One region of the Sagittula sp. P11 genome, then DNA from elsewhere that is predicted to be linked to it. Evidence: riboswitches for the same ligand, from Rfam matches in the RefSeq annotation. Region 1 holds a riboswitch; each other region holds the start of a gene.
What was found. Region 1 has a riboswitch for thiamine pyrophosphate ahead of thiM (hydroxyethylthiazole kinase). Riboswitches for the same ligand answer to the same signal wherever they lie in the genome.
Positions count from the first base shown of each region.

Region 1 (7,376 bases):
GGCGCCGCGCCCGGGCCACCGCATCGCGATCCTCCCGCCCCAGTTCCTCGACCCCGAGCAGGGAGATCACGTCTTGCAGTTCCCTGTAGTGCTCGATGGTGCGGCGGACCCGGTTGGCCGTGGCGACATGGTCTTCGCCCAGCACCAGCGGGTCGAGCAGGACAGAGGTCGACGCGATGGGATCGACCGCCGGGTACATGCCCTCCGCCGCCATCGCCCGGCTCAGCACCACCGTGCTGTCCACATGCGACGCGATGGTGGTGACGGCCGGATCGGTGAAGTCGTCGGCCGGCACGTAGACCGCCTGGATGGCCGTGACCGACGCCGACCCGCGTGCCGCGATCCGCTCCTGCAACTCGGCCACCTCGGTCGCCAGAGTGGGCTGGTAGCCGACGCGGCTGGACATGCGGCCCAGCACGCCCGACACCTCCGCCCCTGCCTGGACAAAGCGGAACACGTTGTCCATCAACAGAAGCACGTTGCGGTGCCGGTCGTCCCGGAAGTGCTCGGCAATGGCCATGGCGGCCAGCGGCACCCGCCAGCGCGCGCCCGGCGGTTCGTTCATCTGGCCATAGACCAGCACCGTCCGGCCCAGCACGCCCGCACGGGTCATGTCCGACAGCATCTCGTGCCCCTCGCGCGACCGCTCGCCCACGCCGCAGAATACCGAGATCCCCTCGTAATGCGCGACCATGGCCTGGATCAGCTCCATGACTAGGACCGTCTTGCCGACACCGGCACCGCCGAACATCGCCTCCTTGCCGCCGCGCGACAGCGGGGCCAGCAGGTCCACCACCTTGATCCCGGTACGGAACACATCGTGACGGCCCGCCTGCTCCGACAGCGGCGGCGGCGCGTTGTGGATCGGCCGCCGGGGCGTGTCCTCTGGCAGCGGCGCGCCCCGGTCCCGCGCCACCCCGGTGACATCCAGCAGCCGACCGAGCACGGCCTCACCCACCGGCACCCGGACCGGACCGCCGGTGCGCCGCACAGCCATGCCGCGCCGCAGCCCGTTGGTGGGCTTCAGCGCGATGGCGCGCACGGTCGTGGCATCCAGATGCGACTGCACCTCGGCGACAAAGGCCTCGCCCTCCGTGCCGTCTACCTCGACCGCGTCATGGATCGCCGGCAGGTCCTCCGCCCGGAAGACGATGTCCAGAAGCGCCCCGCGGATGGCGAGGATGCGACCGTGATCCGGATGTTCCGCCATGCGAAGAAGAGCCCCCTGAACCGATGTGCAACTGCAGCAATCATAGCGGGCCGGCCGAACCGTCACACGATCCAGATCAAATGGCTCCGCATTTCCGGTATCGCTGCCCGCAACTCCGGCTTTCGGGGCCAACGGGTGACAAGCGGTCCTCTGTCCCCCCGGGGCCAAACGGCCCCGATCCGCAGACACCCGATGACACCGATCATACCTCTCCGATACTTTTTCATTATGGACGGTCGCGGGCCTCCTTCTCTATCCTGTCGGACACCGATGAAAGGAGAGCACGATGTGCCAAGTTTTTGCCGGCCAGGATCCTGCGCGATACACCTCGACGACGCGGCGTTTGCGGCTGAACGGGCAAAGCACCAGCATCCGGCTTGAAAATGCCTTCTGGGACATTCTCGACCAGATCGCCGAGGCCGACGACATGTCGACACCGGCCTTCGTCTCGCGTCTGCACTCGGAAGTGCTTGAAACCCGGGGCGAACCCGTCAATTTCACGTCGCTTCTGCGCACTGCATGCCTTGTCTTCGTGGGCCAGTCGGGCAAGACCGCTCACCACGACAGAACCACACCGATGGCCGCCGAATAGGCAGTCAGATCACAAAACGTGCATGTAGTACGTCCCTACTACCCGCACGCGCCGAATATCCTTCATCCTGAATTGGTCAATAATTCGAACCGATTCAGGAGGCCCCGTTGGCCAAAGCCATCCACAGCATGATCCGCGTCCTCGACGAGGACCGCTCCGTCACGTTCTACCGCAAGGCCTTCGGGCTGGAAATCGCCGACCGGCTGGATTTCCCGGAGTTCACGCTCGTCTACCTGAGCAACGACGAAACCGGCTTCGAAGTCGAACTGACCGTCAACAAGGGCCGGACGGAGCCCTACGACCTCGGCGACGGCTACGGCCACCTCGCCGTGTCGGTCGACGATCTCGATGCCGAACATGCCCGTTTCGAGGCCGAGGGCCTCGCCCCCCGCAAGCTTGTCGAATTCGCGCCCGCCGGTGAACTGGTCGGCCGCTTCTTCTTTGTCGCCGATCCCGACGGCTACCAGATCGAAGTGCTCGAACGCTCGGGGCGCTTCAAGTGACGCACTGACCCAGATTTTTTCAAGGGAGGAGACCACATGAACACCAACAGCAGCCCCAAGGGGCTCACACGCCGGCAGTTGCTGTCCCGCGCCAGCGCCGCCGGTGCCGCCTTCGTTGCGGGGGCGGGCTTCATCGCCGCGCCGGACGCGGCCTGGGCCTACGAGACAACGCATCTCGACTCCCAGGTCTTCGCGACGCTGGTGCAGATGGCGCGCGACATCTACCCGCACGACCGCATCCCCGACGCCAACTACGTCGAGGCGGTGAAGGGCTATGACATGCCGGAAACCGCGGTGGCGATCACTGCGGGCATCGCGGCGCTGGATGCGGCCGCCCGCGGCAAGGGCTTTGCGTCCTACATCGACACCGGCTGGGAACGCGACCGCGTGGATATCCTGCGCGGCATGGAGGAGAGCGCGTTCTTCCAGCAGGTCCGGGGCGGGCTCGTGACCGGGCTCTACAACCAGAAATCGGTCTGGCCGATCTTTGGCTACGAGGGGGAGAGCTACTCGCAGGGTGGCTACATCGACCGCGGCTTCGACGACATCAACTGGTTGTAATCGGCGGCCATCCTCCCGCCCCGCCTCTCCCGCCGAACGCCGTGCCAGATGCGCAGGGCCCCTTCGACGGATGCAGAAGCGAGACGAGAGGCCGGCTCCGGGAGGAGAATGAACATGACTGCACCCTTTGATCTCAACGACGACAGCGTTGTCGTCATCATCGGCACGGGGGCCGGTGGCGGCACGCTGGCCAACGAACTGGCCCAGAAGGGCATCAGCGTCGTCGCTCTGGAAGCGGGCGGGCGCTACCTGCCCGAGGACTATGTCAACGACGAGTGGGAGAGCTTCGGCCAACTGGCCTGGACCGATCCGCGCACCACGTCCGGCGACTGGCGCGTGGCGAAGGACTTCAGCGGCCTGCCCGCGTGGATCGTCAAGGCCGTGGGCGGCACGACGACCCACTGGGCCGGCGCCTCGCTGCGGTTCCAGGATCACGAGTGGAAGGCCAGGACCACCTACGGCGACGTGACGGGGGCCAACCTGCTCGACTGGCCGATCGACGCCGCCGAAATGGCGCCGTGGTACGACAAGGCCGAGGAGAAGATGGGCGTGACCCGCACGGGCAACCGCCCCGGCCTGCCCGGCAACAACAACTACAAGGTGTTCGAGGCGGGCGCCAAGGCGCTTGGCTACACCGAGGTCCACACCGGCCGCATGGCGATCCAGACCCGCGACGACGGCGACCGCATCCCCTGCCAGCAGACCGGCTTCTGCTTCCAGGGCTGCAAGTGGGGCGCCAAGTGGTCGACCGCCTACACCGAGGTCCCGGCAGGCGAGGACACAGGCAACCTCGAAGTGCGCGAGCGCGCCCATGTGGCCCGCATCCTGCACGACGACAGCGGCAAGGTGACGGGCGTCGAGTACTTCGACGCGGACGGCAACCTGCAGATGCAGAAGGCACGGATCGTCTGCGTCGCGGGCAACTCCTTCGAAAGCCCGCGCCTGCTGCTGAACTCCGCCTCGTCGATGTTCCCGGACGGCCTCGCCAACAGCTCGGGCCAGGTGGGGCGCAACTACATGCGCCACATGACCGGGTCGGTCTATGCGACCTTCGACAAGCCGGTGCGCATGTGGCGCGGCACCACCATGGCGGGCATCGTGCAGGACGAGGCGCGGCACGATCCGTCGCGCGGCTTCGTCGGCGGCTACGAGCTGGAAACCCTGTCGCTCGGCATTCCGTTCATGGCCGCCTTCCTCGACCCCGGCGCCTGGGGGCGGGAGTTCACCTCCGCCCTCGACAGCTACGAGAACATGGCCGGGATGTGGATCGTCGGCGAGGACATGCCGCAGGAGACCAACCGCGTCACGCTGAACCACGACGTCACCGACCAGCACGGCCTGCCGGTGGCCAACGTCCACTTCAGCGACCACGCCAACGACAAGGCGATGCGCGCCCATGCCTACAAGCAGGGCATCGCCATGTACGAGGCGGTGGGCGCGACCCGCGTGTTCCCGACGCCGCCCTACCCGTCCACGCACAACCTCGGCACCAACCGGATGTCCGAGAACCCGCGCGACGGCGTGGTGAACAAGCACGGTCAGACCCACGACATCGCGAACCTGTTCATCTCGGACGGCTCGCAGTTCACCACCGGCGCGGCAGAGAACCCGACGCTGACGATCGTGGCGCTGGCGATCCGGCAGGCGGATCACATCGCTGCCGAGATGTCGCGCGGTACGCTCTGACGCGACGCTGATCCCCGGACCGGGCGCAGCCCTGCTGCGCCCGGTTCTGTTTTTCCGGCCCCGCCCGGATGCCGCCTTCCCCTGCCACCCGCAGAAAATCCGGTCCGGGCGATTGACGCGCACCGTGACGGATGCAAGTGTCCCCGCACTAGCGACGGGGGCGCTCGGGAAACCGGGCTGAGACGTACCCTTCGAACCTGAACCGGATAATGCCGGCGGAGGGAGGCGCAGCGGAACGTCCGGGCTATGCCCCGTCCTTCGTCCGATGTCTTCCATGCCGTCCGGCAAAGGAGGACACGATGCAGACACCGGACACATACCTCGACCACATGCGCGCCACCGCACCGCTGGTGCAGAACATCACCAACTTCGTCGCGATGAACGTCATGGCGAACGTCATGCTCGCCGCCGGCGCGTCGCCCGCCATGGTGCACGCACAGGAGGAGGCGGCCGAATTCGCCGCCATCGCCAGCGCCCTGACCGTCAACATCGGGACACTGTCGCCCGCATGGACAGCCTCCATGCAGACCGCCGCCAAGGCCGCCAACGACCGCGGCAAACCTTGGGTGCTCGATCCCGTCGCCGTCGGCGCCACCACCTACCGGCGGGAAGTCGGCGCAAAGCTCCTCGCCCTGAACCCCACCGTCATCCGCGGCAACGCTTCCGAGATCATCGCCCTCGCCGGTGAGGGCGCCTCCGGCAAGGGGGTGGATGCGGGCGACGCGGTCTCGCAGGCCTCGGACGCAGCCGTCCGCCTCGCGCGCCGGACCGGGGGCGTGGTGGCCGTGACCGGGGCTGCGGACCTCGTGACCGACGGCACCCGCTTTGCCGAGGTCGAGAACGGCCACCCGCTCATGCCGCGCATCACCGCGCTGGGATGTTCCCTGACCGGCATCGTCGGCGCCTTCATCGCCGGTCAGGACCCGTTCGAGGCGACGGTCGCCGCGCTGGCCTACTACGGCCTTGCCGGAGAGAGGGCCGGCGAAAAGGCGAAAGGCCCGGGATCGTTCCAGGTGGCCTTCCTCGACGCGCTCTACACGCTCGACGGGCAGGACCTGGCGCGCGGCGCGCGGATCATCCGGCCATGATACCGCCGCTCTGTTTCGTCACCGACGCGACGGCCCCTGCCCCGGTTCCAGCGCAGGCAATCGCGGCGGCACAGGGCGGCGCGGGCTGGATCCAGCTCCGCGACAAGACCCGGTCTGACGCCGATCTCCTGCCGCTCGCCCGTGAGCTGAAGGCTGCGCTCGTGCCCCTCGGTGCCCGGCTGATCGTCAACGACCGGGTGGAGGTCGCCATCGCCGCCGGCGCCCACGGCCTGCATATCGGTCAGGGCGACGGCGACCCCGCCGCCATCCGGGCGCGCATCGGGCCGGACATGATCCTCGGCCTCTCGGTCGAGCACGCGGACCAGCTGGCGGCCGTTCCGGAGGGCGTCGATTACCTCGGCGTCGGGCCGGTCTACGCCACCGGGTCGAAGCCCGATCACGCCCCCCCCATCGGCATCGACGGCTTCGCCGACATCGCGGCGCGCACCGCGTTGCCCTGCATCGCCATCGGCGGCCTGACCGCCCGAGACGCCGCCGCGCTGAAGGCGGCGGGCGGGCACGGCATGGCCGTCGTCTCCGCCATATCGCGGGCCGCCGACATGACCGCCGTGGCCCGTGCCCTTTGCGACGCATGGAGGACAACATGATCCCCAACATCCTCTCCATCGCGGGCTCCGACCCTTCAGGCGGCGCGGGCATACAGGCCGACATCAAGGCGATCTCCGCCATGGGCGGCTATGCCATGACCGCGATCACCGCGCTGACGGTGCAGAACACAAGGGGCGTCACCGGCGTCAGCCTCTGCGACACGGGGCTGATCGCCGACCAGATCGCCGCCATCCGCGCGGACATCCATATCCACGCCGTCAAGATCGGCATGCTCGGCGACGCCGCCATCATCGAGACGGTGACCCGGGGCATCGACGGGCTCGACTGCCCCGTGGTGCTGGACCCGGTGATGGTCGCCAAGGGCGGCGACCGGCTGCTGCAGGAACCCGCGGTGAAGGCGCTGTGCGCCATGCTGCCCTGCGCCACGGTCATCACCCCGAACCTGCCGGAAGCCGCCGACCTGCTCGACTGGCCGGAGGCCACGACCCGCGCGGAGATGGTCGCGCACGCCCGCGCCCTCCTCGACCTCGGACCACGCGCCGTGCTGCTGAAGGGCGGCCACCTGCCCGGCGACACCAGCCCGGACCTGCTGGCCACGCGCGAGGGCGAGACCTGGTTCGACGCCCCGCGCAGCCCGACCCGCAACACCCACGGCACCGGCTGCACCTACGCCTCCGCGCTGGCCACGGCGCTTGGCGCGGGCCTGCCGCTCGACCGGGCGGTGGACCGGGCCAAGCGCTACATCGGCGCGGCCATCGCTGCGGCGGACAGGCTGCGCGTCGGCTCCGGCCACGGGCCGGTCAATCACTTCTACCAGATGGATACCCTGAAATGACCTTCACAGACGACCTTGCCGCACAGACCCTCTCGCTCCGGCAGCAGATCCACGACATGCCCTTCAACACGGAAATGGCGACCGGACACCTGCGCCGGGATGTCTTCCAGGGCTACATCGTGCAGGACGCGCTCTACCTCGAAGGGTTCGCCCGGGCGCTGTCGCTTGCCGCCGCCAAGGCGCCCGACTCCGCCGCCGTCGCGCAGCTTGCCGGGTCCGCCGCCGGTGCCATCGCGGTGGAGCGCGAACTCCACACGCATTACATGGACCGTTTCGGCGTGTCGGAGGCGATGCTGGCCCGGATGGCCCCCTCTGCCGCCTGCGATCACTA
Region 1 is NZ_CP021913.1:587,528-594,903, forward strand. Features, by position in the region: gene atpD (F0F1 ATP synthase subunit beta) at 1-1,210, opposite strand, end outside; gene CDO87_RS02835 (ribbon-helix-helix domain-containing protein) at 1,497-1,802, shown strand; gene CDO87_RS02840 (VOC family protein) at 1,910-2,305, shown strand; gene CDO87_RS02845 (Twin-arginine translocation pathway signal) at 2,342-2,866, shown strand; gene CDO87_RS02850 (GMC family oxidoreductase) at 2,981-4,552, shown strand; TPP riboswitch at 4,699-4,793, shown strand; gene thiM (hydroxyethylthiazole kinase) at 4,852-5,640, shown strand; gene thiE (thiamine phosphate synthase) at 5,637-6,248, shown strand; gene thiD (bifunctional hydroxymethylpyrimidine kinase/phosphomethylpyrimidine kinase) at 6,245-7,045, shown strand; gene tenA (thiaminase II) at 7,042-7,376, shown strand, end outside.

Region 2 (7,376 bases), on a different replicon from region 1:
GAACAGCGCGGCCGGCGGCGCACCGCCCGCGAAGGGCCGGTCGTCGCGGACATAGGTCCAGAGCCGCGCGGTCTTCGTGCCGCCCCGGGCCAAGAGCGGCACCGTGGTGTCGTCGCCGTGCAGCCGCTCGGCGGCCAGGACATGGGCCCTGATCAGCGCATGAATCGGCTCCAGCGCAACGGTGCAGGCGCCGACCTGGTCAGCCAGGGTGGACAGGCTGACCTCGACACCTTCCTTGGCGTAGCGCTCGACTTGCCTGTTCAGCGGCTGATGCTGGCCGAACTTCTCGAACAGGATCATCGCCAGCAGGTTGGGCCCAGCCCAGCCACGGGGCGTGGGATGGAACGGCGCTGGCGGCTGGCTGATCTTCTCGCATGCCCGGCAGGTGAACTTCTCGCGGACCGTCTGGATCACCTTCCACTGCCGGGGAATGACCTCCAGCGTCTCGGTGATATCCTCGCCCATCTTCACGATGCGATCCGAGCCACAGCAGGAACAGGCCGTGGGCGCCGAAATCACCACGCGCTCGCGCGGCAGATGCTCCGGGAAGGGTTTGCGGGCCGGGCGGCGACGCTCGAACCCCGCGACGGACGTGGTCTTCACTACCTTCTCGGCGGCGATCTCGTCTTCAGTGGCTGCGGCCTCGAGTTCCTCAAGCTGCAATTCCATCTGGTCGATCAGGCGGGCGCGGCGCTCGGAGCTGTGGCCATATTGCTCGCGCCGGAGCTTGGCGATCTCAAGCCGGAGATGCCTGATCATCGCTTCCGAGGTCGAGACCACCGCCCGGGTCTGCGCCAGCTCGCTCTCTGCGGCCTCGGCACGGGCCTCCGAGGCCGCAAGCGCGGCGCGCAATCTGGTGATCTCGGAAGCGGCATCTGACATGGCCGAGACCTACCATGCAGGCATCGGAAAGCCCATAAGAATAAGGCTGGAGAAGCCAATTTATCCCGCCTTTGCAGGGCGTTGCGTCCAGCGCGGATTGCGCCAGTCGATCCCCTCCAAGAGATAGCCGAGCTGGGCTGCGGATATCTGCACCGCTTCACCACTTCCGCTGGTCGGCCAGATGAACTTCCCGGCCTCCAACCGCTTGGTATAAAGCGACATGCCGACACCGTCGTACCAAAGCAACTTTACCAGGTCGCCCTTGCGCCCGCGGAAGCAGAAAATCTCGCCCGCATGCGGATCACGTCCCAAACCCTGCTGCACTGTCAGCGCCAAGGTGTTCATCCCTCGCCGCATGTCGGTGACCCCACCGGCAATCCATACGCGCACCCCCGCCGGGAAGGCGATCATCGGCTTTCCAGGGCCGGCAGCAGCCGCGCCAAAACCTCTGGCTCCACCGACGAAGGGACGAGAAGCCGTCGCCCGTTCCTCAGCACGATCTCGAGCTGGACATCAGGCGTGCTGCGTGGCGCCTCCCGTGCGGTCGCGGGCACGGTCGGAGGTGCCATGGGCGGCGAAACAGCCAGCGGGATGAAGGAAGGCGGTGTCTCGGCGCCAAGTTCGCCAGCGCGATACTGGCGCCGCCATATCGTCAGCAGAGAGCGAGATACGCCATGCCGCCGCGCCGTGGCTGTCACCTGGCGATGCCCCAGGAAGCTCTCCTTCACGATCGCGATCTTGTCGCCATCGCTCCAGTGACGACGGCGCGGCGCATCCGCGGCAGAGAGGACTTCAATCTCGGGTCTGAACTTATGGTCGGCCATAAGGTCGGACTTAGCACCGACGCTGAAACCCCGTCAGACGGCCTCCACCGGAGGCATACAATCAATTAGCGCCACTCTCGGTTCAACTGATTTTCTTCAACAGTGCGGCACGCGCAATTGGCTCGCACCCCTGCCAGGCCTTCTCGGACTGACTGATGAGACGTCTGCTCCTTTCATCGCTCGGACCATGAATGATGGCGGATCGAACCTTGTAGAACTGTCTCAGTTGTTCTCCTATCGAGGTTTTTTCGTCGTCAGTGACTGCTAACAACTCAGCAGCGGATTTTTCGAGCTCTCTTCCAATTGACCGTCCTCGAGGCTTGAATAAGCGCTCGAACACGATCGCTAAGTCCAGAACCCGGTCATCCAGTGCAAAACGTCCGTCGCGTCTATGCGCTTCGGCGAGCCTTTGAATGATGGCGGCCATTTCCGGATACTCAGTGTTGCGCCGTTTGGCAAAGAGCTCTTTGACCAGTTTGATCTGCTCGGTTTCAACGAATTCGGATTTGTCAAAAGGAGAGAACAGGTGGCTGATTGAGCGGCCTTTGTGCGTTTGAGCGGCGTCGTGATGGGAGCCTAGGAGCTTTGCTGCGCGGCGTGGAATGCACCCTTCGAATGTTGCGAGCCACGAAACACGATAGCTCATCACTACTGATAGCAGATTGGCAAACTCGGCCGCCCAGCGATGAAACAGCGGCGGTGGATTCCTTGTTTCCGGTTCTGGGGGAAAGTGCAGGTTCCCGACGCTGGGCCTCCAGGGAAACCGCCGCACGATACCAAAAACCTGCTCCATGCGCCGCCAGCTCACTTGTTCCGCGGCAACCGCTTTCAGCCAGTCCATGTCAACGTAGTCAGCAAGATGTTCGAAGGGGAGCAGCGCATATTCTTCCCCGAGATCGACTTCCTCCTCAAAGCGTGCCCCGCAGTATACTGCCACATCGATCGCCGTTCCCAAGGATTCAGCTTTTTGCGCGCCGGCTTGCACCAATGAGAGTTCCAAGAGTGTGCTCAAGTCCGATGCTGGCTTGAGGAACGGTTCCGTAGTCCCTTCGTCTTGACACTCCATAAGGCCGACAATCAGCTGACTGAGCGTCGTCATTGAGGTGTGATTCAGGATTCCGATCTGGAAGTCGTCGCGTTTGAGGTCTCTGCCCATGGCGCGTGACAAGGTTGGATGGTCTCGCAAGACTCCACGGGCGGGGTCCAGTGCAGCTTTCAGATTCTTGAACTTTCCGGTCGTTCCAAAACGAGCCTCGAACAGCGCATCGTCATAGAGCTTCGCAATTGCTTCGCTGGGATATGGCGTTTCGTCCCGACCGTTGCGAAGGATCCGAGGATACCCACTCGGAGTGAAGTACCACTGCAGAAATGGCCGCTGTACCACTTCTAGGTTGTGGAGAGAAGCACAAAGCCTCTTGGTCCATTCCGTGCGGTCGTAGTTGTCGATTTGCATGGGTACCTAGCTAGCGAACCTGCAGGACAACTGAAACTGAATCCTCTACCGCCACGCAAAAATACAGTCTACATCATGATTGCCAACGCGGTCGCTTGGTGCAGCACATCAAACCCAGCTAGAAGCGCATCTAGCCATCGAAGCCCGGTCACTCGCCGATGGTTCTATCGCAGTAGCATACAGTTAAAAGCCGGCAAGCAGGCACCAGTTGACGATGTACAAGACAAAGAAAGACTGGGGCACAATGTCTTAGCCCCCTAAAACTGTGCCAGTATTTGAGTGTCACAGGAGGGATGTGGAGTTCACCCCGTTTCTGGTCCGGGCTTCATGCGACCTTTCGGGTTTCATTCAATTGGGCCGCAAATCCGCTCGGCGTCAAGTTTCCGAGCGAGGAATGCGGCCTGGTTTCGTTGTAGTCGGCTCTCCAGGCATTGATCCTGTTGCGGGCGTCATCCATCGACAGGAACCATGAGGCGTTGAGGCATTCCTGACGGAGGCGGCTGTTGAAGGCCTCGATATATGCGTTGTCCGTTGGCTTTCCGGGCCGGGAGAAGTCGAGCTCGACCTTGTTCAAGTAGGCCCACTGATCCAGCAACCGACCAGAGAACTCGGGGCCGTTGTCGACTCGAATGCTTCGGGGCTTGCCCCTGATCCGCGCCAATCGATCCAGTTCGTCGATGACCTGGTAAGCTCGGAACTTCGTCCTCGCAGCAGTCACGAGAGCTTCTCTCGTAAAGCAGTCCACGATAGTCAGAATGCGGAACGGTTGTTCGTCGAACAGCCGGTCCGACATGAAGTCCATCGCCCAAACATCGTTCATGCCGTCCGCCTCGGATCGGCCGGATCGATACCGGCAGGCCCGTCGTCGCTTGGGGCTGCGCGTTCGGATCGACAGGCCTTCTTCGCAATAGAGGCGATACAGACGCTTGTGGTTTACCTGCCAGCCTTCGCGCTGCAGCAAGATATGCAAACGACGATATCCATACCGCACACGGCTCTCGGCCAGTTCCTTCAGGCGCATCCGCAGTTCCACCGCGGGGTCGCGCCTGGATTGATATCTGTGGGAAGCCCGCCCGAAGCCCATAGCCCTGCAGGCCCGACGCTCCGACACCTCGAACACATGCTGATAGTGTCGGACAACCTCGCGACGTCGAACAGGCTTCACCACTTTTTTCGCAGCGCATCCTGAAGCATGGTTTTGTCCAGCGTCAGATCGGCGACCAGACGCTTCAGCTTGCCGTTCTCGTCCTCGAGCTGTTTGAGACGGCGGATCTCGGATACCCCCATCCCGGCATAGACCTTCTTCCAGCGGTAGAACGTCGCTTCGGCTATCCCCATCTTTCGACAGATCTCGCCAACCGTCGTCCCGGCTTCCGCCTGCCTCAATGCAAAGGCAATCTGTTCGTCGCTGAATCGTTTCTTCGGCATCGGTACACTCCTCTGTTGCCAGAAATGTACCCAAAAATTCGCACTCGGTTCGGACCAGTTTCAGGGGTCAAGACCATGTCGTGGTCAAATGCGTCGAGCGCCGTGATCACGCGCAGCGGTTCGGCGGAAACGCCGGTCTCCTCGGCCAGTTCGCGGATGGCTGCGTCGAACAGGGGTTCGCCCTGGTCAATCTTGCCGCCGGGAAATCCCCAAAGGCCCGCATCGGGCGGATTGGCGCGACGTGTATCGACCCAGCGGAATCTGCTCAGGTTAAGCCGCTAATCTGAATGCCTCGGCTGGCGTGCGCATGGCAAGCGCCTGATGAGGGCGGCGGTTGTTGTAGAAGGTGATCCAGTCTCCGATGACCCGCGCCGCATGCTGGATGCTCTCGAAGCGATGGCGGTGAACGCATTGCTCCTTGAGGGTCCGGATGACGCGCTCGACCATGCCGTTCTGCTGGGGGCAGTGGGGCGTGATGAACTCCTGCTTCAGGCCGTAGCTTCGGACCAGCGCCGTGAAGTGGCGGCTGGTGAAGACCAGACCGTTGTCTGACCTCAGCAGGAACGGCGCCTCGACGCGGCCGAGCGTGCCGAACCTGGCGATGAGCGCGTGCTCGAGAGCTGCGCTGGCAGTGCTTGCCTTGCCGGAGCGCGATAGATGCCAGCCCAGCAACTCCCGGGTATGGCAATCGATCACGAGCGCGAGCGAGGCCCAGCCATCCCTGCCGGTCCAGATGCGGGCGATATCCGTGGACCAGCGTTCGTTCGGCGCCGTGGCGACGGATGGAACGGCCTGGATGCGGGGCCGCATGCCGACGGCCCGCTTCCGGACCTGCCAGCCCTTGAGCCGGAAGATCCGCTGCACCGTGTTCTTGTTGAAGCCCAGGAGCCAGGCCACGGTGCGATAGCCGAAGGAGGGCTCCTCCTCGATCATCGCCTTGATCGGCTCGGCGAAGCGCGGATCGATCCGCGGAGCGGCCTTCACCGGCTTGTAGTAGACCGTGCGGCGCGGCACGCCGAACCAGGCACAGAGCCTGGCGATCGACACCGTGATGCCCTCGGCGCTGAGGCCCTGCTGAATGCGAAGGATCAATTCCCGTCCTGCGCATCCAGCAGGGCCTGCAACTTTTTTCGCGCCCGGAGCTCCAGCATGGCCTCGCCGTAGGCCTCCTGAAGGTCCTTGAGCTGCTTCTCGTATTGCTCCCGAATGTCGAGCGGATTGGCCCGCAGCGAGTTCTCCATCCCCCGCTTCGCGTCTTCGACCCAGCCCTCGATCTCGGAAGGGGCCAGGTCAAACGACCGGCTCGCCTCCGCAACCGTCGTCTTGCCCTGGATGATCTCGATCACCAGCGCCGTCTTACGCTTCGCCGTCCAACGCTTGATGCTGTCGTCCATCGTCATACTCATCGCTACGTTCTCCCTTGTAGCATGAGCAGGATTTCTCTGGGTCGATACAGACGCACGAGAAGCACCTGAGTGTCGCGCACGACTACGGCGATGGCCGACGGGATCGGGCGTGGGTCTGTCGGTTGATATGGCAAGGCGGCCTCGTCATGCTGAGGCCGGCAAGGGCAAGAGAGCGCTGCGATCCTGTCCCTTCGCCGGCATGATCCGGATCAGGTTCAAAGGGTCACCGCGCTGCAATCGCCAGCGATATCTCAGCCCCTTGTCGGGACACCCCTAGGTGAGCGTCAGCATATCAGGCTGAGCGCCCGGTTCAATGCCGGGCGGATGTGCTTGCGCCTGCCCTCGCTTGTTGAAACTTTAGGCAAAACAGACAAGGCAGCAGTCATGGAGTCCCTGTTCCGTTCGCTTGGCCCGGTTATTGGCCGCCCCTCGCCAGCCGAGGCCCTTCGCGCCGGGATCGGCGCCCTGATCGGGCTTGGGGTGACGGGCGCATTCCTGTTGTCGCCCGTGGTCGACCTGACGCTTGGCCTTTACCTGATTGCCCCGTTCGGTGCGACGTCGGTTCTGCTGTTCGCAGTACCCAACAGCCCGTTGGCGCAGCCGTGGTCGGCGGTGGTGGGCAACACTCTTGCGGCACTGGTCGGTGTGGCGGTCTGTTCCGTGGTCGCTGACCCTGTCCTGCGGATCGCCCTTGCGGTCGGGCTGACGATTACGGTCGGCATCCTGTGTCGCGCGATCCATCCCCCGGCGGGTGCGGTCGCCATGACAGCGGCGATGAGCCCGGAGGCGGTCGGGCGACTTGGATTCTGGTTCGCGATCGCACCCGTCGCCACGGGCACCCTCGCGCTGGTCGTCTGTGCTGCGATCTACGCCCGGCTCACGGGGCGCAGATATCCATTCCGCCAGTTCGATGAGCCAAGTCGCCACCGCACCGAAGATCCCGATCCCGCCAAGCGCATCGGCCTGTCCCGAGAAGAACTGACGGACCTTCTGGATCGCTATCGCCAGTCGTTCAATCTGGGTGTCGAGGATCTGGCGCGATTGATCGGCGCGGCCGAGTTGCAGGCCGCCGCGCACCGGACAGGTCCGCTTCTGGCGACCGACGTCATGTCGCGCAATCTGGTGACCATTGGCCCGGACACTCCGCTGTCAAAGATTGCGGACCTGTTCAGACATCATCGCTTTACCTCGCTTCCGGTGACCGGGGCCGAGGGGCGTTACCTTGGCGTGATCTTCCAGATGCACCTGATCGACCGCGCGCGCGAGGATGCGCTTCGGCTCGACCGTGGCTATGTCGCGGCGTTTCGGCGCCTGATCGACCGGGATCGCACGCAGCCGGTCCGTGCCAAGGACATCATGAGCGTCGCCGGACCTCGGGCGGTA
Region 2 is NZ_CP021915.1:14,068-21,443, forward strand. Features, by position in the region: gene tnpC (IS66 family transposase) at 1-882, opposite strand, end outside; gene tnpB (IS66 family insertion sequence element accessory protein TnpB) at 943-1,293, opposite strand; gene tnpA (IS66-like element accessory protein TnpA) at 1,290-1,706, opposite strand; gene CDO87_RS23725 (HEPN domain-containing protein) at 1,789-3,159, opposite strand; one part of gene CDO87_RS23730 (IS3 family transposase) at 3,485-4,335, opposite strand; one part of gene CDO87_RS23730 (IS3 family transposase) at 4,335-4,587, opposite strand; partial or broken gene CDO87_RS27630 (NUDIX domain-containing protein) at 4,665-4,829, opposite strand; gene CDO87_RS23740 (IS3 family transposase) at 4,858-5,679, opposite strand; gene CDO87_RS23745 (DUF1153 domain-containing protein) at 5,676-5,993, opposite strand; TPP riboswitch at 6,162-6,278, opposite strand; gene CDO87_RS23755 (HPP family protein) at 6,378-7,376, shown strand, end outside.
Region 2: another riboswitch for thiamine pyrophosphate. It lies ahead of CDO87_RS23745 (DUF1153 domain-containing protein); the one in region 1 lies ahead of thiM (hydroxyethylthiazole kinase).

Region 3 (7,376 bases), 1.9 Mb from region 1:
CTGCCGAACAGAAAGAACGCCTGCTGCATGGCAGCTGGGAGGGGGAGAACGTCGATCCCCGCCCGGTCGAAGTCCAAGAAGAAAAGGTGGCGGTCAACGCGCCCGCCGCGGCTCGGTCCCCCGCACCGAAAAAGGTGGCCTCTGCCGCCTCCGGCCCGGTCAGCTGGGACGAGTTCTGATCCGGCCGTTCAGCCGCCGATACGTCCGCCCGCGTCGCCGATCTGGCCACGGTGCAGCAGCAGGTGGTCGAGGATGACGCAGGCCATCATGGCCTCGCCCACCGGGACCGCGCGGATGCCGACGCAAGGGTCGTGACGGCCCTTCGTGACGATCTCCGTCTCCTCGCCGGTCAGCGTGATGGTCTTGCGCGGCGTCAGGATCGACGAGGTCGGCTTCACCGCGAAGCGCACGACGATCTCCTGTCCGGTCGAGATGCCGCCAAGGATGCCGCCCGCGTGGTTCGAACTGTAGCGCGGCCCGGTGTTGGACATGAAGATCTCGTCGGCGTTCTGGGATCCGGTCAGCGCCGCCGCTGCCATGCCCTCGCCGATCTCGACGCCCTTCACCGCGTTGATCGACATCATCGCGGCGGCCAGATCGGTGTCGAGCTTGCCGTAGACCGGCGCCCCGAGACCCGCGGGCACACCGCGTGCCACGACCTCGATCACTGCACCGACGCTGTCACCGGACTTGCGCAGGTCGTCGAGGTAGCCCGCCCAGTCTTCCGCCGTCTCGGCGTCCGGACACCAGAACGGGTTCTGCTCGATCTGCGCATCGTCGTAGCGGGCGGGGTCCGCCTTCCGCGGGCCCATCTGCACCATGTAGCCGCGGATCTCCACATCCGGGGCCAAGGCGTTCAGCGCCGCCCGTGCCAGACCGCCCGCCGCCACGCGCGCGGCCGTCTCCCGCGCGGAGGACCGGCCGCCGCCGCGATAGTCGCGAATGCCGTACTTCTGGAAATAGGTAATGTCGGCGTGACCGGGCCGGAACTTCTGCGCGATGTCGCCATAGTCCTTCGACCGCTGGTCGGTGTTCTCGATCATCAGCTGGACGGGCGTGCCGGTGGTGCGCCCCTCGAACGTGCCCGACAGGATGCGCACGGCGTCCGGTTCGCGCCGCTGCGTGGTGTACTTGTTCTGCCCGGGCTTGCGCTTGTCCAGCCAGCGCTGAAGCATCGCCTCGTCGATCTCCACCCCCGGCGGCACGCCGTCGACGGTTGCCCCCAGCGCGGGGCCGTGGCTTTCGCCCCATGTCGTGACGCGGAAGATATGGCCGAAGGTGTTGAGGCTCATGGGCGGTCTCCTTTGGGCGGTGTCCTAGGGCAGGGCGCGCGGGCGCTCAAGGGGTTTCGCCTTGCCAGCCGGAGCGCACAGCCCTAGGGTCCGCCCTACCTCGGGGTGGCGGAGCACGATCCGCCTGAGATTTGCGTAGCCGCATCAACCCGTTGAACCTGAACCGGTTAGCACCGGCGGAGGGAAGGTATCGGTCTGACTCCGAATCTTGCCCTCTCGTGAGCGAAACTTGGAGGAAGATGATGAAGACCTTCACTTTTGCAGCGGGATTGTTTCTTGCCACCGGCGCCGTCACGGCTGCCGCTGCGCAGGAGGTTCTGACTGTTTATGCCCCGGACTACTTCGTCTCGGAGTGGGGCCCGGGCCCGAAGATCGAGGAACTGTTCGAGGCCCAGTGCGGCTGCGACCTGCAGTTCAAGCCGGGCGAGCTGCTGCCCCGCATCATGCTTGAAGGCGACCGGACCGAAGCCGACGTGGTGATCGGCCTGAACACCGATGTCACGCAGAAGGCGCGGGAAAGCGGCCTCTTCGCGCCGCACGGGGTCGACCTGTCGCCGCTGACCCTGCCGCTGGACTGGACCGACGAGGTCTTCCTGCCGTTCAACTACGGGCACACGGCGTTTGTCTACGACGCCACGAAGATGGAGCCGCCGGCCTCGCTCGAAGCGATGGAGACGCTGCCCGAAGGCGTGCGCATCGTCATCCAGGACCCGCGCACCTCGATCTCCGGCCTTGCGCTGGTCCTGTGGATCAAGTCGGTCTACGGCGACGAGGCTGGCACCTTCTGGGAGGCGCTGGCGCCGAACATCGTCACCGTGACGAAGGGCTGGTCGGAAAGCTACGGGCTGTTCACCGATGGCGAGGCCGACATGGTGCTCAGCTACACGACTTCGCCCGCCTATCACATCATTGCCGAGGGCGACGAGACGAAGAAGGCGGCGATCTTCCCCGAGGGCCATTACTTCATGGTCGAACTGGCGGTCAAGGTCGCGGGCAGCGACCAGCCGGAGCTGGCGCAGCAGTTCATGGACTTCATCCTCAGCCACGACTTCCAGTCGATGATCGCGACCGGCAACTGGTCGATCCCGGCTGCCCTGCCGCAAGACGAGTGGCCGGAAGGGTTCCAGCAGCTCGACCTGCCGGAAGAGGTGATCTTCTATTCCGAGGACGAGGCCGCGGCGCTCAGGGACGAGGCTATCGAGGAATGGCGGCGCGCGCTCTCCCGCTGATCGCGGGCGCGGCCCTTGCATCGCTGACGCTGGGGCCGGTCGCGGTTGTGCTGCTGCGGGCCGGGGGGCTGGGTGCGCTTGCGCCCGGCGACCTCGCCGCGCTGCGCTTCACGCTTGTGCAGGCCGCGATCTCGGCGGCGGTCAGCGTGGCCTTGGCCGTTCCGGTGGCGCGGGCGCTGATGCGGCAACGCTTTCCCGGACGTGCGGCGCTGGTCGCGCTGATGGGGGCGCCGTTCATCCTGCCGGTGATCGTTGCGGTGATGGGCCTGATCGCGGTCTTCGGCCGGAACGGACTGGTGAACGGCCTGCTGGGTGTCCTCGGCCTGCCATTGGTCGATGTCTACGGGTTCCATGGCGTGGTGCTGGCGCATGTGTTCTTCAATCTGCCGCTCGCCGTCCGGATGCTGCTGAACGGCTGGCAGGCGGTGCCGGGAGAGCGGCTGCGCCTTGCGGCCTCGCTCGGCCTGTCGCGCGGAGCGATGTGGCGGGTGATCGACGCGCCGGTCGTGCTGCGCGTCGCGCCGGGCGCCTTCGTGGTGATCTTCGTGATCTGCCTGACCTCTTTTGCCGTGGCGCTGACGCTTGGCGGCGGACCGCGTGCGACGACCGTCGAGCTGGCGATCTACCAGGCGATGCGCTTCGATTTCGACCTCGGGCGGGCGTCGGTCCTGGCGCTGGTGCAACTGGCACTTGGTCTGGTCGCCGGGCTGGCGGCGCTGAAGATCGCGCGGGGCGAAGGGTTCGGCGTGGGCCGCGACCGCATCGTGCCGCGCAGCGACGGCAGGGGGTGGGTCCGGGGTGTGGACTACGCCTGGATCGTGGCGGCGGCGCTTTTCCTGCTGGTGCCGCTGGGCACCGTCCTGACACGGGGGGCGCCCGGCTTGCTGCTGCTGGGGCCGGACACCTTCCGCGCGGCGGGTCATTCGATCGCCGTGGCGCTGGCCTCCACCGTGCTGTGCATGGCCTGGGCCATGGCGCTCGCCAACCGGCGCGGAGAGCTGCTGGCGCTGGCGGCCATCGCCGTGTCGCCGCTGGTGCTGGGCACCGGGCTGTTCCTGATGCTGCGGCCCTTCGTCAACCCTTTCAGCATGGCACTGCCGGTGACGGCGCTGGTCAATGCGCTGATGGGGCTGCCCTTCGCGCTGCGGATCATCGTCCCGCAGGCAGAGGCGGTGGAATCCGGCTTTGGCCGACTGCGCGCCTCGCTGGGCATGACGGGGTTCGCGTGGTGGTGGCTGGTCTGGCTGCCCCGCCTGCGCCGTCCGCTGGGGTTCGCGTCGGGGCTGGTGGCGGCCTTGGCGATGGGCGACCTGGGGGTCATCGCGCTTTTCGCGGACCCGGACCGGGCGACGCTGCCGCTGCAGGTCTACCGGCTGATGGGATCCTACCAGATGGAGGCTGCGGCGGGCGCGGCCCTGTTGTTGCTGGGGCTCAGCCTTGGCGCGTTTGTCATGCTCGACCGGGGAGGGCGCCTTGCTGACGCTTGAAGCACTGCACGCCGACATGGATGGCACCACGCTGTCGGCCGATCTGTCATTGTCGCCGGGGCGGCGTGTGGCTGTGCTGGGGCCGTCCGGCGCGGGCAAGTCCACTCTGCTCGACCTCTTGGCCGGGTTCCGGACGGCACGGAGCGGCTGCATACTTTGGGACGGGCGCGACCTGACGACGGTGCCGCCCGAGAAGCGCCCGGTGTCTATCCTCTTCCAAGACGGCAACCTCTTCCCGCATCTCGACGTGGGTCGGAACCTCGGGCTGGCGCTGCGCCCGGACGGGCGGCGCCCCGGCCCGGAGGACACCGCGCGCATCGAAGAGGCGCTGCGGCGCGTAGGGCTGGAGGGCATGGCGGCGCGCAAGCCCGGCACGCTGTCGGGCGGGCAGCAATCGCGGGCAGCCCTTGCGCGCGTACTGCTCATGGCCCGGCCGATCCTTCTGCTGGACGAACCTTTCGCCGCGCTCGGTCCCGGCCTCAAGCGCGAGATGCTGGCGCTGGTGGGCGAGGTTGGCGCAAGCCTTGGCGCGCTGACGATCATGGTCACGCACGACCCGGGCGATGCGCGCGCCTTTGCCGAGGAGGTCGTGCTGGTGGCGGACGGTAGGGTGCATGCGCCGGTCGCGACGGATGCCTTCTTTGCCGCGCCGCCGCCCGCGTTCCGGGACTACCTCGGGGAGTGAGGGGTTCCTGTGCCGTTGCCGGTCCGGTTATCCTCGGGCCAACTAAGGTGCGGGGGTGAGAGCATGCACAGACGGACTTCATTCCGGCTTTCCGAGCGGGTGATGGGCATGGACGAGGCCACATGGGCGCGCCATGCCAACCCGTGGAGCGCGTGGTCGCGCGTCACGATCCTGCCGCTGCTGGCGCTGGCGATCTGGAGCCGTGTGTGGATCGGAGCTTGGGCGCTGCTGCCGGTCGCCGCCGTGCTGCTGTGGGTCTGGCTGAACCCTCGGCTGTTCCCGGTGCCCCGGACAACGGACGCCTGGATGACGCAGGCCGTGCTGGGTGAGCGGGACTGGCTGGCGCAGGGCGACGCGCCGGAGGTGGCGCATCATTGGACCATGGTGCGCCTTCTGACCGGGGCCAGCGGCATCGGGAGCGTGGTGCTGATCGTCGGGCTGGTCTGGCTGAACGTCGCCTTGACGCTGGCGGGCCTTGTCCTCGCCATGGGCGGCAAGCTGTGGCTGATGGACGTGATGGTGCGCGCCCGCCGCGATCTGCAGGCAGCGGGGCGGGAGACGGTCAGTATTTGAGACCCGTGTCGCAGAGCACCGTTACCACGGTCGCGTCGCGCGCGAGACGGCCCGACGCCAGCAGCTTGGCCGCCGCGCAGACATTGGCTGCGGCGGAGTAGCCCACGTAGAGCCCCTCCTGCGCGGCGAGGCGGCGGTGCCAGTCGGTGACCTCTGCGTCGGTGACGGTCATCCCGAAGTTCATCAGCGTCGCGTCCCAGTGTGGCGGCACGAGGCCGTAGCCGGTGCCCTGCAGCATGTGCCGGGTCTTCACCACGGGTTTGCCTGCGAGCGGTTCGCTCCCTTCCGGTTCGACCGGCGCGCAAAGGGTCGCGGGGTTCGCGGCTTTCAGCGCCTTCGCGATGCCAACGTATGTGGACCCGGTGCCCACCGCCGCGACGAAGGCATCCACCGGGCCGTCTGCCTGGGCGAGGATCTCGGCGCCGGTGATCTCGTGGGCGGCGATGCCCTCGGTCGCGTTGAACTGGTCGACGTAGAAGGCGCCTTCGATGGTGGCGAGGCGCTGCGCCTCTTCCGCGGCGGCGGCGACATCGGCGCCCGTGACCTGCCCGGGGACGCCGTCGACCTGCGGCACCAGCACGACACGCGCGCCAAGGCCCTCCATCATGCGGGCACGGGCGGGGCTGTTACCGGCCGACATGGTCGCGATGAATGGATGGCCGAGGGCGGCGCAGACGACGGCCAGACCGGCACCCATGTTGCCGGAGGTCATCTCCACCACCGGCATACCGGGCTGCAGGCGTCCGTCGGCGCGGGCGGCGCGCAGGATGGCCAGCGCGGCGCGGTCCTTGACGCTGCCGCCGGGCATCAGGAACTCCGCCTTGGCCAGGATACGCCCCGGCCCCTCATGGCAGCGCGTCAACTCGACAAGGGGGGTGTTGCCGATGAGGTCGAGGACGGAGACGGGCATGGGCGGGCCTTTCGTGGTTTCCCGATGGGTAACGGGTCGCGCGGGCGGAGGCAAAGGGCCACAGGCGGCGCACCGCTCCAAAAGCAGAAAGCCCCGCCGGTTGGGGCGGGGCTTTCCGTTTCACTGTCCGATCAGGATCAGGCGTGCGGCTTGCGCTTGATCGGTGCCCAGATGCGCTTGTTCACGAGGTAGAGCAGCGCGGACATGATGATCAGGAAGAACACGCCGATGAAGCCTGCTTCCTTGCGGGCCATCATCTTCGGTTCCGCCGCCCACATCAGGAAGGCCGCGACGTCCTGCGCCTCGTGGTGCAGGGAGTTGGAGTGGCCGTCGTCAAAGTCGACGTCCTCGCCGTAGAGCGGCTGCGCCATGCCGATCCAGCTGCCCGGAACGGTGTGGTTGCCTTCCTCGTCGAGGCACTCTGCCGGGTAGCCGCCCGCGGTGAAGACCGTGTTGTAGCTGCCGGAGAAGTCCTCGGGCGCACATTCCGGTGCTTCGTGGTAGCCGGTCAGCAGCGAGGCGATGTATTCCGCGCCGCCCATGCCCTTGAGGAACTGGTTGATGCCGAGGCCGTAGGGACCGTGGAAACCTGCCCGTGCCTTCGCCATCAGCGACAGGTCGGGTGCGCCGGCCGACGTGACACGCGGGAAGTTGTCCGCGGGACGGGCGGGACGGAAATCGCCGTCGCCATCGGCCAGTTCCTCGTCCCAGACCTGGAAGTTCTCGGCATAGGCGAAGACCTGGTCCTCGTTGTAGCCGAGCGCCGACAGGTCACGGATCGGCACGTACTGCAGGCCGTGGCAGGCCGAGCAGATCTCCGTGTAGACCTTGAGGCCGCGCTGGAGCTGCATCTGATCGTAGGCGCCGAAGGGGCCTTCGAAGGAGAACGCGAAGTCCTCGACGTGGGACTCTCCCCCGGCGGCATGTGCGCCGGAGGCAAGACCGATGGCCGTCAGGGCCGCGAAGGTGAGCTTCTTGAACATCTCTTGCGATCCTTTCGAGGTCATTCCGCCGGAGCGTTGGCGGTTTGGCCGGAAGTGTCGGATTTCGGCGGGTAGTGCGCGTCGAAATCCTCTTCGATGGTCGTCGGGCGCGGAAGCGGCTTCTCGATCACGCCAAGCAGCGGCAGGATGACGAGGAAGTACGCGAACCAGTAGGCCGAGGCGATCAGCGAGAAGGAGGCGTAGGGCTCCTCTGCCG
Region 3 is NZ_CP021913.1:2,472,933-2,480,308, forward strand. Features, by position in the region: gene CDO87_RS11905 (methyl-accepting chemotaxis protein) at 1-179, shown strand, start outside; gene aroC (chorismate synthase) at 189-1,292, opposite strand; TPP riboswitch at 1,384-1,494, shown strand; gene CDO87_RS11915 (thiamine ABC transporter substrate binding subunit) at 1,535-2,521, shown strand; gene CDO87_RS11920 (hypothetical protein) at 2,497-4,008, shown strand; gene CDO87_RS11925 (ATP-binding cassette domain-containing protein) at 3,995-4,693, shown strand; gene CDO87_RS11930 (DUF6653 family protein) at 4,757-5,266, shown strand; gene CDO87_RS11935 (PLP-dependent cysteine synthase family protein) at 5,256-6,176, opposite strand; gene CDO87_RS11940 (cytochrome c1) at 6,314-7,159, opposite strand; gene petB (cytochrome b) at 7,180-7,376, opposite strand, start outside.
Region 3: another riboswitch for thiamine pyrophosphate. It lies ahead of CDO87_RS11915 (thiamine ABC transporter substrate binding subunit); the one in region 1 lies ahead of thiM (hydroxyethylthiazole kinase).